Regions from separate parts of the Streptomyces formicae genome, predicted to be linked through region 4. Evidence: riboswitches for the same ligand, from Rfam matches in the RefSeq annotation. Region 4 holds a riboswitch; each other region holds the start of a gene.

Region 1 (3,947 bases), 6.1 Mb from region 4:
GGACGACGGCCGCGACCACCCCCACCGGCTCGCGCCGCACGAGGAGTTTCCCGAGGACGCCGTCGCGTGCCTCCTCGTAGGTGAAGTCGCGGGCCACCGTGATGGCCGCGTCCCACGCCATCATCGCGGCGAGCGCCTGCACCATCACGCTGGAGGTGTACGGGGTGCCGTTCTCCGAGCTGATGGCGCGGGCGATCTCCTCGTGGCGTACGGCGATCCCGTCCTTGATCTTGGTGACGACCTCGATCCGCTCGTCCAGGGTCATGCGGCGCCAGGGCCCGTCGTCGAACGCCTTGCGGGCGGTGGCGACGGCGCGGTCCACGTCGGCGGGGGCCGCGTGCGGCACGCGGGCGAAGACCTTTCCGGTGTGCGGCGACACGACGTCGATGACGCCCTTGCCGAGCGGGTCCACCAACTCCCCGCCGATGAACAGCTGTCCGTGTTCCACGAGCTCGGTCATGGCTGACTGCCTCCTGCGGAGCGCTTTCCGACACCGACTTCCTGACACTGTTTCAGAACTGATACCAGTTCTAGTTGGCGGAGTCCACGGAACGGACGCGCAACCGGCCGCCCATTCCGTCGACTTGGGCGACTATTGAAACTAGTTCTAGTTATAGTGACGGCACCCGGCGACGAGAGACGAGGCCCTCATGACCCCGCAGGTGACGGACCCGCCGGTGATCGAGCACGGCGGCGGCGTCTGGAGCATCAAGGTCCCGATCCCCGACAACCCCCTCGGCTTCACCCTCGTCCACCTCCTGGACACCGACCGCGGCGCCGTCCTCGTCGACACCGGCTGGGACGACCCGGCCTCCTGGCACACGCTGGCCGACGGGCTCGCCGCGTGCGGCGTCGCCGTCGCCGACGTGCACGGCGTGGTCATCACCCACCACCACCCCGACCACCACGGCCTGTCCGCGAAGGTCCGCGAGGCGTCGGGCGCGTGGATCGCGATGCACGAGGCGGACGCCTCCGTGGTGCGCCGCACCCGCTCCAACCCGCCCGAGCGGTGGTACGCCTACATGGCGGCGAAGCTCACGGCCGCGGGCGCCCCCGAGGAGCACGTCGCGCCGCTGGTCCGCGCCGCCGAGGAGGGCCGCCCCAGGAGGCTCCCCGGCCTCGACCCCGCCCTGCCCGACCGCGACATCGTCCCCGGCGAGCTCCTCGACCTGGCGGGCCGCCGCCTGCGGGCGATCTGGACCCCGGGCCACACCCCCGGCCACGTCTGCCTGCACCTGGAGGAGGACCACCCGGCCGGACTCAGGGGCAACGGCCGCCTCTTCTCCGGCGACCACCTGCTGCCCGGCATCACCCCGCACATCGGCCTGTACGAGGACCCCGACGACGCCACGGTCACCGATCCCCTCGGCGACTACCTCGACTCCCTGGAACGGGTGGCCCGCCTCGACCCGGCCGAGATCCTCCCCGCCCACCAGCACGCCTTCACCGACGCCCCCGCCCGCGTCGGCTCGCTCGTCGCCCACCACGAGGAGCGCCTCACCGGGCTGGGCGCCCTCCTCGCCGAGCCCCGCACCGCCTGGCAGCTCGCCGAGCACATGGAGTGGAACCGGCCCTGGGCCGAGATCCCCTACGGCTCGCGCAACATCGCCGTATCGGAAGCGGAGGCCCATGTGCGGCGCCTGGTGAAGCTGGGCCGCGCCGAGGTCGTGCCGGGCGGCGACCCGGTGACGTACGTGGCGGTGTGAATCCCCGGGCGTGGATCCCGTGCCCGGCCGCTCCTGGTACGGGCCGGTAGAGTGGGCGCGTCGTCCTCACGCCCGTACAGGGGGAAGCCGGTGCGAATCCGGCGCTGACCCGCAGCCGTATGACCGCTTCCAGCGGAGAGCCGGAATGCCCGGTGCGGAACGTGACCGGCTCGCTTCATCGGACCCCGATGAGCGGCACCGTCGAGGTATACGGAGCCGGAGCCGCCCGGAAGCCGTGCTCGCAACGGTCCGTGCCGCCCCGCTCCCCGCAGGGAGAGGCAACCCGCCGCATCATGAACGTTCGCCGCAGCGCAGCGGTCCTGGCCGCCGTCGCCGTGTTCGGCTCGGCCGCAGCACCGGCAGCCTTCGCGGACGACGCCTCGCCGTCGCCCGCCGCGCTCCCCTCGGGCCTCTACGGCAAGACCGACCCCAAGTTCGACGGCGTCTTCCGCCAGTCGTACGCCCTGCTCGCCCAGAGCATGGAGGGCGTCGAGCCCGCCGAGAAGGCCATCGACTGGCTGACCGGGCAGCAGTGCGCGAGCGGCGGCTTCGCGGCGTACCGCGCGGACGCGAGCGCGCCGTGCGACTCCAAGACCGCGGTCGACAGCAACTCCACCGCCGCGGCCGTGCAGGCGCTCGCCGGAGTCGGTCACGAGGACAAGACGCTCAAGAAGAGCGTCGAGTGGCTGAAGTCCGTACAGAACACGGACGGTGGCTGGGGCTACAACCCGGGCCTGCCCACCGACGCGAACTCCACCGGCATCGTGATCGGCGCCCTCGTCGCGGCGGGCGAGAACCCCGCCGACGTGAAGTCCAAGGACGGCAAGTCCGCCTACGACGCGCTGCCCAAGCTCGTCATGGACTGCGACAAGGACGGCGGCGCCTTCGGCCTCGCCGACCCCAAGTCCGGCAAGCTCTCGCCGAACGCCGACGCCACCGCGGCCGGTGTGCTCGGCAGCCTCGGCAGGGGCCTCGTCGTGGAGCCGCCCAAGGACCGCGACGCCACCGGGTCCAAGTGCGCGAAGCCCGACACCGCGACGCAGGCGGCGAGCAACGGCGTCGGCTACCTCCTGGACACCCTCGGCAAGACCGACGACCACCTGATGTCCTCGATGCCGGGCGCCAAGGACAAGCCCGACTTCGGCAACACCGCCGACGCGGTGCTCGCGCTCGCGGCCGCCGACCAGAAGGAGCGGGCCAAGAAGTCCGCCGAGTGGCTCGCGAAGAACTCCGCGGACTGGGCGAAGCAGTCGGGTCCCGCCGCCTACGCCCAGCTGGTCTTCGCCGCCAACGCGGCGGGGATGGACGCCCGTGACTTCGGCGGCGCCGACCTGGTGAAGCAGCTCAACGCCACGGGCCCGGCCCCGCGGTCCGCGTCGAAGTCCCCCACCGGCTCCGCCTCCGACTCGGACGAGAAGAAGGACGACGGCGGCGGCGTCAGCGTCTGGTGGATCATCGGCGTCGGCATGGTCGCCGGCATCGGCATCGGCTTCCTCTACAGCGGCAACCGCAAGAAGCAGCAGCCGTGACCGCGGGCCGTGCGCGGCGCGCGCGGCGGCAGGCCGTGGCGCTCCTCGCCGCACTGCTCTGCACGCTCGGCGTCATCGCCGCCGCGCCCGCCCAGGCCGTGGGATACCGCTACTGGTCGTTCTGGGAGCGCGACGGCGACAGCTGGACGTACGCCACGCAGGGCCCCGGCACCGCACGACCCGACGACGGCGACGTCCAGGGCTTCCGCTTCTCGGTCTCCGACGACTCCAAGGACTCCGCCGCGCCGCGCGGCACGGCGGACTTCGACGACATCTGCGCGGACAGGCCCGCACGGGAAGGCCGCAAGCGGGTCGCCCTCGTCATCGACTTCGGACGGCCGGGGGACGCCCCCAAGGGCGAGAAGCCGCCCGCGGCCAGGACGGCCTGCGCGCAGGTCGGCGAGGACGCCACCAGCGCCGAGGCCCTCGCCTCCGTCGCCAAGCCGCTGCGCTACGACAGCAACGCCCTGCTCTGCGCCATCTCCGGCTACCCGAAGTCGGGCTGCGGCGACCAGGTGTCCGGCGACGGCACGTCGAAGAAGGACTCACCCGCGCGGGCCGACGGCGACGCGGGCGACGGCGGCGGGCCCTCCGTCGGTCTGATCGCCGGGATCGCCGCCGTCGTGGTGCTCGGCGGCGCCGCGCTCTGGCAGGCCCGCCGTCGTCGCGGCTGACGCGGCCGAGGACAGCACGATGACGGACCACGGCAGCG
Region 2 (3,947 bases), 1.9 Mb from region 4:
TTGATCTCGCAGAGCCAGCCGTCGACGTGCAGCAGGAAGTCGTCGAAGCCGTCGTCCCCGGGGCGCTCCTCCAGGCCGAGGTCGTGGTCCAGCTTCGCGGCCTGGATGAGCGTCCAGATCTGCGCGCGGATCGCGGGCAGCTTCGCCGGGTCCATGGAGCTGATCTGGGCGTACTCGTCCAGGAGCTGCTCCAGGCGCGCGATGTCGCCGTAGGAGTCGGCGCGGGCCATCGGCGGCACCAGGTGGTCGATGAGCGTGGCGTGCACGCGGCGCTTGGCCTGGGTGCCCTCGCCCGGGTCGTTGACCAGGAAGGGGTAGATGAGGGGAAGGTCACCGAGGGCGGCGTCGGGGCCGCAGGCCGCGGAGAGGCCCGCGTTCTTGCCCGGCAGCCACTCCAGGTTGCCGTGCTTGCCGAGGTGGATCATCGCGTCGGCACCGAAACCGCCGTCCGCCGAGGACGCGGCGATCCAGCGGTACGCCGCCAAGTAGTGGTGCGAGGGCGGCAGATCGGGGTCGTGGTAGATCGCGATGGGGTTCTCGCCGAAGCCGCGCGGCGGCTGGATGAGGATCAGCAGGTTGCCGCGGCGCAGGGCGGCGAGCACGATGTCGCCCTCGGGGTCGCCGCCGTTGCCCACCCGGGACCTGTCGAGGAACATCTCGCCGGGCGGCGGACCCCAGTGCTGCTCGACGGACTCGCGCAGCTCCTGCGGGAGCGTCGCGTACCAGCGCTTGTAGTCGGCGGCCGGGATGCGCACCGGGTTGGCGGCGAGCTGCTCGTCGGTGAGCCACTCCTGGTCGTGCCCGCCCGCGTCGATCAGCGCGCGGATCAGCTCGTCGCCGTCGCCGGAGACGAGGCCGGGGATCTCCTCGGAGGCACCGAAGTCGTAACCCTCGCCGATGAGCCTGCGAAGGAGCGCCACAGCGGACGCGGGGGTGTCGAGGCCCACCGCGTTGCCGATGCGGGAGTGCTTGGTCGGGTAGGCGGAGAGCACGAGGGCCAGGCGCTTGTCGGCGGCCGGAATGTGCTTCAGACGGGCGTGCCGTACGGCGATACCGGCGACCCGCGCCGCGCGCTCGGCGTCGGCCACGTAGGCCGGGAGCCCGTCCTCGTCGATCTCCTTGAACGAGAACGGCACGGTGATCAGGCGGCCGTCGAACTCCGGCACCGCGATCTGGCTCGCGGCGTCGAGCGGCGAGACGCCCTCGTCGTTCTCCTCCCAGGCCGCGCGGGACCCGGTCAGGCAGAGCGCCTGGAGGATCGGCACGTCGAGGCCGGTCAGGGCGCCCGCGTCCCACGACTCGTCGTCGCCGCCCGCCGACGCCTCGGCGGGCTTGGTGCCGCCGGCCGCGAGGACGGTGGTCACGATGGTGTCGGCGGCGCGCAGCTCCTCGATGAGCTCCGGTTCGGGGGCGCGCAGCGAGGCGACGTACAGCGGCAGCGGGCGGGCGCCCGCGTCCTCGATGGCGCCGCACAGGGCGTCCACGAACGCGGTGTTGCCGCTCATGTGGTGGGCGCGGTAGTAGAGCACCGCGACGGTCGGGCCCGCCACGTCGCGGGCGGTGCGTTCGAGGGGGCCCCAGGAGGGGGCGGGCGCGGGCGGCTCGAAGCCGTGCCCGGTGAGCAGCACGGTGTCGGAGAGGAAGCGGGCCAGCTGCTCCAGGTTGGCGGGGCCGCCGTGCGCCAGGTAGGCGTGGGCCTCCGCGGCGATGCCGACCGGCACGGTGGAGGAGGCCATCAGCTGGGCGTCGGGGGCCTGTTCACCGGTGAGCACGACGACCGGCAGGCCGCTCGCGGTCAGCTGGTCGAGGCCGTCCTGCCAGGCGCGGACACCGCCGAGGAGGCGTACGACGACGAGCTCGGCGCCGTCGAGCAGCGCGGGGAGCTCGGCCAGGTCGAGGCGGGAGGGGTTGGCGAACCTGTAGTCGACGGGACCCTCCGCAGCGCGGGCGCTGAGCAGGTCGGTGTCGGAGGTCGACAGCAGCAGAAGCATGCGGGCGCAGGCCTTCCTCGGGGTGTCCGCGCCCCGGGTGGTCGTGTTGGACGGCAGGAGTTCCTGGCTCACCCCACACGGGTGGGGCTCACAGTGGCGGGACCGCGCCGGATTCGCACCGGGCTTCCTCCTTCGGGTCCTGGTGGACCCACGCCGTCGCTGGCGTCGGCGGACCTGGCGGTCCGCCGCCTGCATAGTAAGTCCTGCCCAGGTCGCGGCGGGCGGCCACCTGCCCGGACGGCCGGTATCGGGAGGCACCCCGCCGGATCCGCGTGGGTATGCTCGCCGCCATGCCGCCCACCCGAGCAACCTCCACACAACAGGGCGAATCCCTCATACGTGACCGGGGCGACGCCTGTCCCGGAGCCCTCCGACTGCACCGCGCCGACGACGGCTCGCTGGCCCGACTCCGGTTGCCCGGTGGCCTCTTGACGTCCCGTCAGGTCGAGGCTCTGGCCACCGCGGCCGAGCGTCTCGCGGACGGTCACCTCAGCGTCACCTCGCGCGGCAACGTCGAGCTGCGCGGCCTCGGCGATGCCTGCGGCGGCGAGCTCGCCACGCTCCTCGCGGACGCGGGCCTGCTCCCCTCCGAGCAGCACGAACGCGTCCGCAACGTGGTGGCGTCCCCCCTGGCCGGAATCGACGGACTGGGCCACGCCGACGTGCGGTTGTGGGCCCGTGAGCTGGACGGACTCCTCTGCGCGCAGGAGTGGACGCCGGAACTCTCCGGCCGCTTCCTGTTCGCCCTGGACGACGGGCGCGGTGACGTGGCGGGACTCGGCGCGGATGTGACCTTGATCGCAGAATCGACCGGGACGGCACTGTTGCTGCTCGGCGACGCGGCACACCGGGTCCCCGCCTCCGCCGCGCCCCGCGCCGCGCTGGCCGCGGCGGCCGCGTTCCTCGCGGCGGCGCGGGCGGCGGGCAACGGGGCTTGGCGGGTGCGGGAGCTGCCCGGGGGGCAGGGCGTGGGGGTGGCGAAGGCGCTGGAGGAGGCGGGGATCCCGGTGACGCCGGCTGAACGTGCGGCGCGTGACGGCTCCCCGAGGCTCGTCGGCCCGGCTGCTGCCGCTTCGGCTGCCGCTCCGGCTTCTGCCGCCTCGGCTGTTACTCCGGCCGCCGCTGCGGCTGGCCCTCTGGGGCTCGCCGACCCGGCGCAGGGCGGCCCGGCCGCTGGCCTGGCTCCCGCTGCTTCGGCTTCGGCTGCTGCTCCGGCTTCCGCCGCGCAGGCTGTCGCTCCGGCCCTCGGCGCCCCGACCGGGCCCCCGGCCGAGGGTGCCGCGGGCGCTCCGGACGGCCCTGCGGCCTCCGATGCCTCGGCTGTCGGTGCTCGGGGCGGTCCTGCGGCTTCCGGCCTTTCGGGGGCCGGTCCTGCTTCCGGTGTTCTGGGCTCGGCCGCCGCTACGCCCTCCGGCCCCCCGCCCCCGGGCGCCCGCCACGGCGCCGTGCTGGTGCAGGCGCCCCTCGGGCGGGTCAGCGTGGCCCAGTTGAGGGCGCTGCTGCCCGCGCCGGGGGGCGAGGTGCGGGTCACTCCCTGGCGCGGTTTCGTCGTTCCCGGGTTCACCGACGAGGCCGCGCGGGAGCGGCTGCGGGTGCTGGCCGACGCCGGGTTCGTCACGGAGCCCGGATCGCCCTGGCTGGGCGTCGGCGCCTGCACCGGGCGGCCCGGCTGCGCCAAGTCGCTCGCCGACGTCCGCGCCGACGCCGTGCCCGGCAACGGCGGACTCCCCGTCCACTGGTCCGGCTGCGAGCGGCGCTGCGGACATCCGCACGGCGACTGGGTGGACGTCCTCGCCACGGGGGACGGCCGCTACGAGGTGACCGTGCGCACCGGCGGCTCGGCCGTGCCCGTCACAGGACCCACGGTGGCCGACGCGGTCACCACGGCACGCGCGACCAGGCGTACGACGATCCCCATCACCACGACGACCCCTACGACCACCACGAGATGAGCGA
Region 3 (3,947 bases), 530 kb from region 4:
TCCGCGTCGCCCACGGGCGGAATGAGGTAGACACGGTCGACCCCGTCCAAGGCGGCGGCGTGGGTGGCGGGGTCGTACCAGTCGAAGCGGACCGGCTCGGTGCCGGAGACCGGGGCAGCGCGTCGGCTGGCCGCTCGGACGCGGTGGCCTGAGGCGGCCAGCCGCGCCGCGGTCCGGCTGCCGGTGACGCCGGTGGCGCCGATGACCAACGTGGTGCCGGTGGTGCTCATCGGGCGCTCCCGGTGAAGTCGGCGCCGGGTTCGAGGACGGCGAGGGGATTCCAGTAGTCGCGGTAGGAGTTGATGAGCCCGTCCTGGATGGTGACGACGGCGACGTACGTCATGTCGAAGGGCGCCCCGGTCTCCACCAGGCGGCCGACGCCACGCATCTCGACCACGACGGTGCCCGGTTCGGCGGTCCGGTGAATCCGTACGTCAGGGAAGTCGTGCAGGTCTATGTGGTCGGGGTACCGGCGCATGTAGTCGGCGACGGCCGCCTTGCCGTCCAGGCGCCGGGGCCAGCCCGGGGGAGCGAACGGAAACTCCAGGACCCCGTCCTCGGCCCACAGTTCGACCCAGCCGGAGATGTCCTTGTCCAGGAGTAGTCGCAGGCTGTGGCGGAAGAGGTCCTCGGCGGAGGCGGGAACCGACGGCGGAGTCGGTGGCGAAGTCGGTACAGACATGGGGCCTCATTCATCTCGCGAAATCCGGACCGGTGGTCCGCTTGAACGATACGGACCGCTGGTCCGCTTGGCAATGTCGTCGCCCGGCCGATCAGGTGAAGCGGCGCGGCGCGGACGGAGATCTCTGGCTCCGCGCTGCCCCGGGGGTCAGACTGCGGAGCCGCCCACCCTTCCTCTCGATGTGAGGTAACCCAGGCATGCGACGTACCTTCCTGGCCGCCCTGACCATGGCCACCGCCCTGTGCGGCCCACCCGCCACGCAGGCCGCCACCGCCGCGCCGGGCGGCCCCCAGCGGGCCGTGGCCCAGGCCGGACCCGAGGAGCACTGCGGCGGCATCCAGAAGGTCTCCGGCGGGGGCAACAGCGCCAACGTCAAACTGTGCGCGAAGGTCGGCCAGGCCGGCCGGTTCATGAACATCGCCACGGGCTCCAACTGCTGGAACGCCCTGCACACGTGGAAGCACTGCGATGTCACAGGGCCGTGGAAGATGTTCCACGAGGGCAAGCAGGTCGCCGAGGGGGCGCTGAACAGCCCCGTTCCCTACGTCGGCCCCGGAACCTACGAGGTGGTCGCCGAAGTGTCGGTGCACGCCCACGACGACAGCCCCTTCAGTGGAACGCGCCTTCACGACACCCTGGCGAGCACCTTCACCCTGACCTCCGAACGGAAGGACCCGCCGTACACGGTCGAGGTGACGCCGGGGCGGCGCGACGCGCAGAGCGAGACCTCCATGACGTTCACCGCCACCCACAAGGGCGAGACCGAGACCCAGGCCGACCTCATGATCTGGGGCCACGGGATCTCCACGACCACCCCGGGCTGCGAGACGGACGAGGGGCGTGAGCGCGACGAGGCCACCTTCGTCACCTGCCCGATCGGCAAGGGGGAGAAGAAGACGGTCGAGCTGACCGCCGCCAAGGTGGAGGCCGACGAGTGCCCCGTCACGTGGGAGTTGTCGTGGCTGAACGGGCGGCAGACGTTCGGCATCGAGGGCAACGTCGCCTGCGCCTAGGGCGACTGCGCCCGGTCACTCCGGCCGATAGGTGAACGGCCCGGCGCGGACTCCATCTTGGCCATGGACGCGACAGACGGTACGTTCAGTGGGTTATCGATGACAGCACGAGCGGAAGCCGGTGAGATTCCGGCACGGTCGCGCCACTGTGTGCGCGTGGTCCTCGGACCGCGCGTGAGTCAGACCCGTGGCTGTCGTCCTGTGCACCACCGATACGGGACGCGAACTCCCCAGGAGGCCATGCCATGGCGCAACACGTCGCCCAGCCGACCGCCACCACCCCTGCCGTACCCGCCAAGCTGCCGCTGAAGGACATCGCCCCCTGGGCCGTCTTCTTCGGCGTACTGATGCTGGTCCTGTTGTACTTCGTCGGCGCCGAACAGGGCGCCACCTCCGTGTTCAGCGGCGCGGGGGTTCATGAGTGGGTGCACGACGCCCGCCACCTGCTCGGTTTCCCCTGCCACTGACCAGAGGAACACCGCGCGCTCATGAACTCCACAACTGTACGGAATCTCCTCGTTCGGGGCATGCTCGCCGGTCTGGGAGCCGGCGTGCTCGCCCTGATCGTGGGCTACTTCCTCGGTGAGCCGAACGTCGACAGCGCCATCGGTTTCGAGGAGGCCCACGTCGCTCACTCCCACGGTGACGAGGTCGAACTCGTCTCCAGGAGCCTCCAGTCCACGGCCGGTCTCGCCACCGGCATCCTCGTCTACGGGGTCGCCTTCGGCGGCATCGCCGCACTCGCTTACTGCTTCGCCCTGGGCCGCGTCGGCCGCTTCGGCCCGCGCGCCACCGCCCTGCTGCTCTCCGGCTGCGCCCTGCTCGCGGTGTACGTCGTGCCCTTCCTGAAGTACCCGGCCAACCCGCCTGCCGTGGGCAACGCCGACACCATCGGGAGGCGGACCACGCTGTACCTGCTGATGATGGTGCTGAGCGTGCTCCTCGCGATCGCCGCGACCATCCTGGGCAAGCGTCTCGCCGCGAGGATCGGCGCGTGGTACGCGACAGTGGTGGCCGTACTCGGCTTCGCCGCCGTCATCGGCATCGCGTACGCCTTCCTGCCCGTGGTCAACGAGGTGCCCGAGCACTTCCCGGCGGCGCTGCTGTGGCGCTTCCGGCTCTCCGCACTCGCCACGCAGATCACGCTGTGGGGCGGATTCGGGCTGCTCTTCGGCGAGTTGGCCGAGCGCTTGCTGCGTCCGCGCGAGGACCCTCCGCTCAGAGGGAGTTCACGGGACGCCCCAGCCGCAGGTTCCAGCGTCCGGCCCGGCCGCTGAGCTCCGTGACCGTCAGCGGTTCCACGTCGAGCCGCCAGAACGCGGCCGGTGGCGCGCCCGTCACGTGGATCACCGCGGCGCGCACGACTTCCGGTTCCACGACGGCGACGAGGCGTCCTTCACCGGCCGCCGTGGCGTCGAGCCAGCGCACCACGCGCGCGGAGAAGCTGCTCACCGACTCGCCACCGGCAGGTGCGTGGTCCGGGTCGGTGAGCCATCGCGCCAGGGCCTCGGGCTCCGACGCGGTCACTTCGTGCAGTGACCGGCCGCGCCAGTGCCCCATCGCCATACCCGCGAGCTCCGCCGGTGAGTCCGTGGGGGCGAGCCCGAGAGCCTCCGCCGTCTCCCGGCAGCGGGTGCTTGCGGAGGTGACGACAAGGGCGTCCGCGGGCAGGGATCCGGCCGCTGCCCGCGCATCGGCCCGCCCCCGGTCGTCGAGCGGGGCCCCGTCGTCGAACCGGGCCTGACGCAGCGACGCGGTCATGGCGGGCGAGACCAACAGGACGCGGCTGGTCACCAGGGAACTCCTTCTGACACCTTCTGACCACCGGGGAGCGGCCACCGATGATCCTTCGCGCAGCCGTTCGGGGAGTCAAGCGGCCGGTTCCTGATGCCTGATCATGGCCCGGATGGGTAGGTTCTCGCCGGTGACCTCGATGAAGACGCAGGGAAGCGCGCCGATGAGTGACGGGGCGCAGGTGCGCTGGACGGCGCTGGGGGACACAGCACGGCGGCCGCCCGTGGTGATGCTCCACGGCGGTCCCGGTCTGCCGGACTACCTGGATGAGGTCGCCTCCCTGATCGCGGACCTCGCACCCGTGTACCGCTACGACCAGCGCGGAACAGGCCGATCCGGGTGGCAAGGGCCCCATACCCTCGCCCGGCACGTCGACGACCTCGCCGAACTGCTCGACGCGTGGGGCGCGCCCGAGGCCGTACTGATCGGACACTCCTACGGCACCGACCTGGCGAGCC
Region 4 (3,947 bases):
GGGCGCCGGCCGCGCGCAGATCGGCGAGCACCTCCGCGTACACGGGAAGCAGCCGGTCCAGGAGCGTCAGCGGCTCGAAGTCGGCGGCGACCCCCGGGGCGGGCTTGGCCAGCAGCAGGTAGGTGACGGGGCCGACGAGGACCGGGCGGGCCGAGAGGCCGAGCGCGAGCGCCTCCTTGAACTCGGCGACCTGCTTGGCCGAGTCGGTGGCGAACACGGTGTCCGGCCCCAACTCCGGCACCAGATAGTGGTAATTGGTGTCGAACCACTTGGTCATCTCGAGCGGCGCCACGTCCTGGGTGCCGCGAGCCATCGCGAAGTACCCGTCCAGGGCGTCGGCTTCGAAGGACGCGCGGTGCCTGGCGGGGACGGCGCCGACCATCACGCTGGTGTCCAGGACGTGGTCGTAGTACGAGAAGTCGCCGGTCGGCACCTCGTGGACGCCGGACTCCGCCAACTGCCGCCAGGTGGTGCGGCGCAGCTCCGCCGCGGTCTCCCGGAGGGCGTCCGCGGTGACGCGGCCCTTCCAGTAGCCCTCGACGGCCTTCTTCAGTTCACGGTTCGCACCCTGACGGGGGTAGCCGTACACGGTGGCCCGTGCCGCCGCGGCTGCGGACTTCGCTGTCACGGAAATCTCCTTCGCGAGATGACTCCTGAACATCCCGGCAACGGGACGCGGACGCGAAGGGATGACGGACCGTCCGGAGCCGACACGCGCCGATGGCGCGGTCTCGAACGGTATGCACGCCGACCCGCCCACGAGGTCACCGGGATTCCGCACGCGATCGGTCACGTGCGGGCAACGGGCAGGTCTTCGGACTCGCGGGCACATCCGCCGAGGCGGATTCCTACTGGCCGTCGCTTCCCGGATCCGGCGGATCCAGTGCGTATGACGGCGGTCGTTCCCACTCACCGCTGCGGGGCAGTCCCGGATTCCCACCGGGTTCCCTCTTGCGACGCGCCTGTCTGGCGGACAGGGCGAACCAGCTGCACGGGCCACCTTAGAGGGTGCGGGCCGTCTTGGGCAGCACCGGTCACCTCCCGGATGGCCCCAAGCCAGAGCTTGGGTCTCGGTGAGGAAACCCGAGGATTGACTTGGCTGTTGGGGAAGCGGGACGATCGTTTCGGGCCCAGGGCGGCAACCCGGCCGGGCCCCGCCACCGATCCGGACGGTGTCGGGGCCCGGCCGGGTGTCGACCCCCTCGCTGTCGTGTTCGGCTGGAAACGGCCTCCCGTCGGCCGGAAGGAGTCGCTGTCCGTGACCATGGCCGCAGAACCCGGGCCCGAGCCCCAACCCGAGCCCGAGTCCCAATCCGAGCCCGAGCCCCACCCGGACCGCGCCGCCCGGCAGTTCCTGTACGACCTCGGCGCCGGAGCCATCCACCACCCCGGCGGCACCCTCCTGGCCCATCTCGACCGCGTACGGCAGCGGCTCGCCGACTGGGACGCGCGCCCCGCGCTGCGCCGTGCCGGGCTCTGTCACGTGCTGTACGGCACCGACGGCTTCGCCCCCGTTTTGCTGCCGCTCGACCGGCGTGAGCGCGCCCGCGCCGTCATCGGCCCCGAGGCCGAGTCCCTCGTGTACCTCTACGCGAGCTGCGACCGGAAGACCGGCTATCCGGCGCTCACCGGGCGGGGCGGAGACGGGCTCTTCCGCGACCGGTTCACCGGTCGCGCCTTCGCGCCGACGCGCCGTCGGCAGGCGGATTTCGCCGAGCTCACGGTGGCCAACGAGCTCGACATCGCGAGCGTCGACAGCGAGTTCCGCGCCCACCACGGCCCCGGCCTCCTGGAGCTGTTCACCGGGCTGCGCCCCCTGCTGACGCCCGCGGCGTGGGAAGCCTGCGCGATCCTGCCGGGGTGGACTTACTAGGACGTCCAACTATATGGTCCTCGGCAAGGCCCGCGGTGTCAGGGAAGCCGGTGTGAATCCGGCGCGGTCCCGCCACTGTGACCGGGGAGTGCGTTCTCGCAACACAACGCGCCACCGAAGGACGTCGCGTCCGTCGGGAAGGCGGGGGAGCGCGCGCTGATCCGGGAGTCAGGATACCGGCCGCGGGGTGTTCCGTGTTGTCCACGAGGATGGAGCAGACACGCATGGCACCGGTCCGTACCCACGACCCAGGTGATCCGGCGGAGCGACCGACGGTGTACGCCGACTTCTAGCGCACCGACGACGTGGGCCCTGACCCCGGCTCGTCCGGCGGCGTACGTCAACTCGCGTTGCCCCGTGGGCTCTTCGGCCCTCGCGTCCCGCGGCCCCGATCCGAGCGCACCCCACCGGGTGCCGTTCGCCGGTGCGCCGCGCCATCCCCGGATCCCCACCTGACGAGAGCAGGCTCATCGTGGTCCGTGAACTCACCCATTTCATCGGCGGCAAGCACACCGTCGGCACGTCGGGCCTCTTCGGCGACGTGTACGACCCCAACACCGGTTCCGTACAGGCCCGTGTGCCCCTCGCGGGCCGAGCCGACACCGAGGCGGCGATCGCCGACGCCGCCACCGCCCAGCGCCAGTGGGGCGAGTGGAACCCGCAGCGCAGGGCCCGCGTCCTGCTGCGCTTCCTCCAACTCGTCGACCAGGAACGCGAGTCCCTGGCGCGACTGCTCTCCTCCGAGCACGGCAAGACCGTCGCCGACGCGCACGGCGACATCCAACGCGGCCTGGAAGTCGTCGAGTTCGCCGCCGGGATCCCGCACCTGCTCAAGGGCGAGTTCACGGACAACGCGGGCACCGGCATCGACGTGCACTCGCTGCGCTCCCCGATCGGAGTGGTCGCCGGGATCACCCCGTTCAACTTCCCCGCCATGATCCCGCTGTGGCAGGCCGCGCCCGCCCTCGCCTGCGGCAACGCGTTCCTCCTGAAGCCCTCCGAGCGCGACCCCTCCGTACCCCTGCGCCTGGCGGAACTCTTCCTGGAAGCGGGGCTGCCGCCCGGCGTGCTGAACGTCGTCAACGGCGGCAAGGAAGCGGTCGACACCCTCCTGACGGACTCGCGCGTCGGCGCGCTCGGCTTCGTCGGCTCCACGCCGATCGCCGCGCACATCTACGCCACCGCCGCCGCCCAGGGCAAGCGCGCCCAGTGCTTCGGCGGCGCCAAGAACCACCTGATCGTGATGCCGGACGCCGACCTCGACCAGGTCGTCGACGCCCTCATCGGCGCCGGATACGGCTCCGCGGGCGAGCGCTGCATGGCGATCTCGGTGGCCGTGCCCGTCGGGGAGGAGACGGCGGACCGGCTCGTCGCCGCGCTCAAGGAACGCGTCGGAGCGCTGCGGATCGGCCGCTCCGACGACGCGGAGGCCGACTTCGGCCCCCTGGTCAGCCAGGAGGCCCTCGACCGGGTCCGCAGGTACGTCGACATCGGCGTCAACGAAGGCGCCGAACTCGTCGTCGACGGACGGAACTTCACCCTGCCGGGACACGAGAACGGCTTCTTCGCGGGAGCCACCCTCTTCGACCGGGTCAGCCCCCGGATGCGGATCTACCGCGAGGAGATCTTCGGCCCCGTCCTGTGCGTCGTACGGGCCGCCGACTACGAGCAGGCCCTGCGCCTGCCCAGCGAGCACCCCTACGGCAACGGGGTCGCGATCTTCACCAGGGACGGCGACACCGCACGCGACTTCACCCGCCGCGTCAACACCGGCATGGTCGGCGTGAACGTCCCCATCCCGGTCCCCGTGGCGTACCACACCTTCGGCGGCTGGAAGCGGTCGGGATTCGGCGACCTCAACCAGCACGGCCCGGACGCGATCCGCTTCTACACCCGTACGAAGACCGTCACCTCGCGCTGGCCCTCCGGAGCCAGGGAAGGCGCGGACTTCTCGATCCCGACCATGGGATGAGCGCCATGACCACGACCACGTCCACCACCGCGCTCACCGAGGACCAGCAGGCGCTCGTCGAGACCACCCTCGACTTCGCCGAGGACCACCTCGCCCCGCACG

Evidence for each region. Region 4 has a riboswitch for cobalamin ahead of KY5_RS38530 (CoA-acylating methylmalonate-semialdehyde dehydrogenase). Riboswitches for the same ligand answer to the same signal wherever they lie in the genome.
Region 1: linked by a shared signal. The riboswitch ahead of KY5_RS12030 (prenyltransferase/squalene oxidase repeat-containing protein) and the one ahead of KY5_RS38530 (CoA-acylating methylmalonate-semialdehyde dehydrogenase) in region 4 are both predicted to bind cobalamin.
Region 2: linked by a shared signal. The riboswitch ahead of cobN (cobaltochelatase subunit CobN) and the one ahead of KY5_RS38530 (CoA-acylating methylmalonate-semialdehyde dehydrogenase) in region 4 are both predicted to bind cobalamin.
Region 3: linked by a shared signal. The riboswitch ahead of KY5_RS40720 (CbtB domain-containing protein) and the one ahead of KY5_RS38530 (CoA-acylating methylmalonate-semialdehyde dehydrogenase) in region 4 are both predicted to bind cobalamin.

Annotation. Positions count from the first base shown of each region.
Region 1 covers NZ_CP022685.1:2,847,763-2,851,709, forward strand. The annotation lists gene KY5_RS12020 (aldehyde dehydrogenase) at 1-460, opposite strand, end outside; gene KY5_RS12025 (MBL fold metallo-hydrolase) at 651-1,706, shown strand; cobalamin riboswitch at 1,753-1,878, shown strand; gene KY5_RS12030 (prenyltransferase/squalene oxidase repeat-containing protein) at 2,000-3,235, shown strand; gene KY5_RS12035 (SCO2322 family protein) at 3,232-3,909, shown strand; gene KY5_RS12040 (energy-coupling factor transporter transmembrane component T) at 3,929-3,947, shown strand, end outside.
Region 2 covers NZ_CP022685.1:7,077,341-7,081,287, forward strand. The annotation lists gene cobN (cobaltochelatase subunit CobN) at 1-1,991, opposite strand, end outside; cobalamin riboswitch at 2,026-2,164, opposite strand; gene KY5_RS30925 (cobalamin biosynthesis protein CobG) at 2,282-3,943, shown strand.
Region 3 covers NZ_CP022685.1:9,483,040-9,486,986, forward strand. The annotation lists gene KY5_RS40705 (NmrA family NAD(P)-binding protein) at 1-230, opposite strand, end outside; gene KY5_RS40710 (nuclear transport factor 2 family protein) at 227-682, opposite strand; gene KY5_RS40715 (hypothetical protein) at 880-1,695, shown strand; cobalamin riboswitch at 1,769-1,899, shown strand; gene KY5_RS40720 (CbtB domain-containing protein) at 1,941-2,162, shown strand; gene KY5_RS40725 (CbtA family protein) at 2,184-2,972, shown strand; gene KY5_RS40730 (histidine phosphatase family protein) at 2,914-3,489, opposite strand; gene KY5_RS40735 (alpha/beta fold hydrolase) at 3,629-3,947, shown strand, end outside.
Region 4 covers NZ_CP022685.1:8,950,824-8,954,770, forward strand. The annotation lists gene metE (5-methyltetrahydropteroyltriglutamate--homocysteine S-methyltransferase) at 1-628, opposite strand, end outside; cobalamin riboswitch at 788-1,003, opposite strand; gene KY5_RS38525 (DUF6817 domain-containing protein) at 1,265-1,873, shown strand; cobalamin riboswitch at 1,871-2,073, shown strand; gene KY5_RS38530 (CoA-acylating methylmalonate-semialdehyde dehydrogenase) at 2,346-3,845, shown strand; gene KY5_RS38535 (acyl-CoA dehydrogenase family protein) at 3,842-3,947, shown strand, end outside.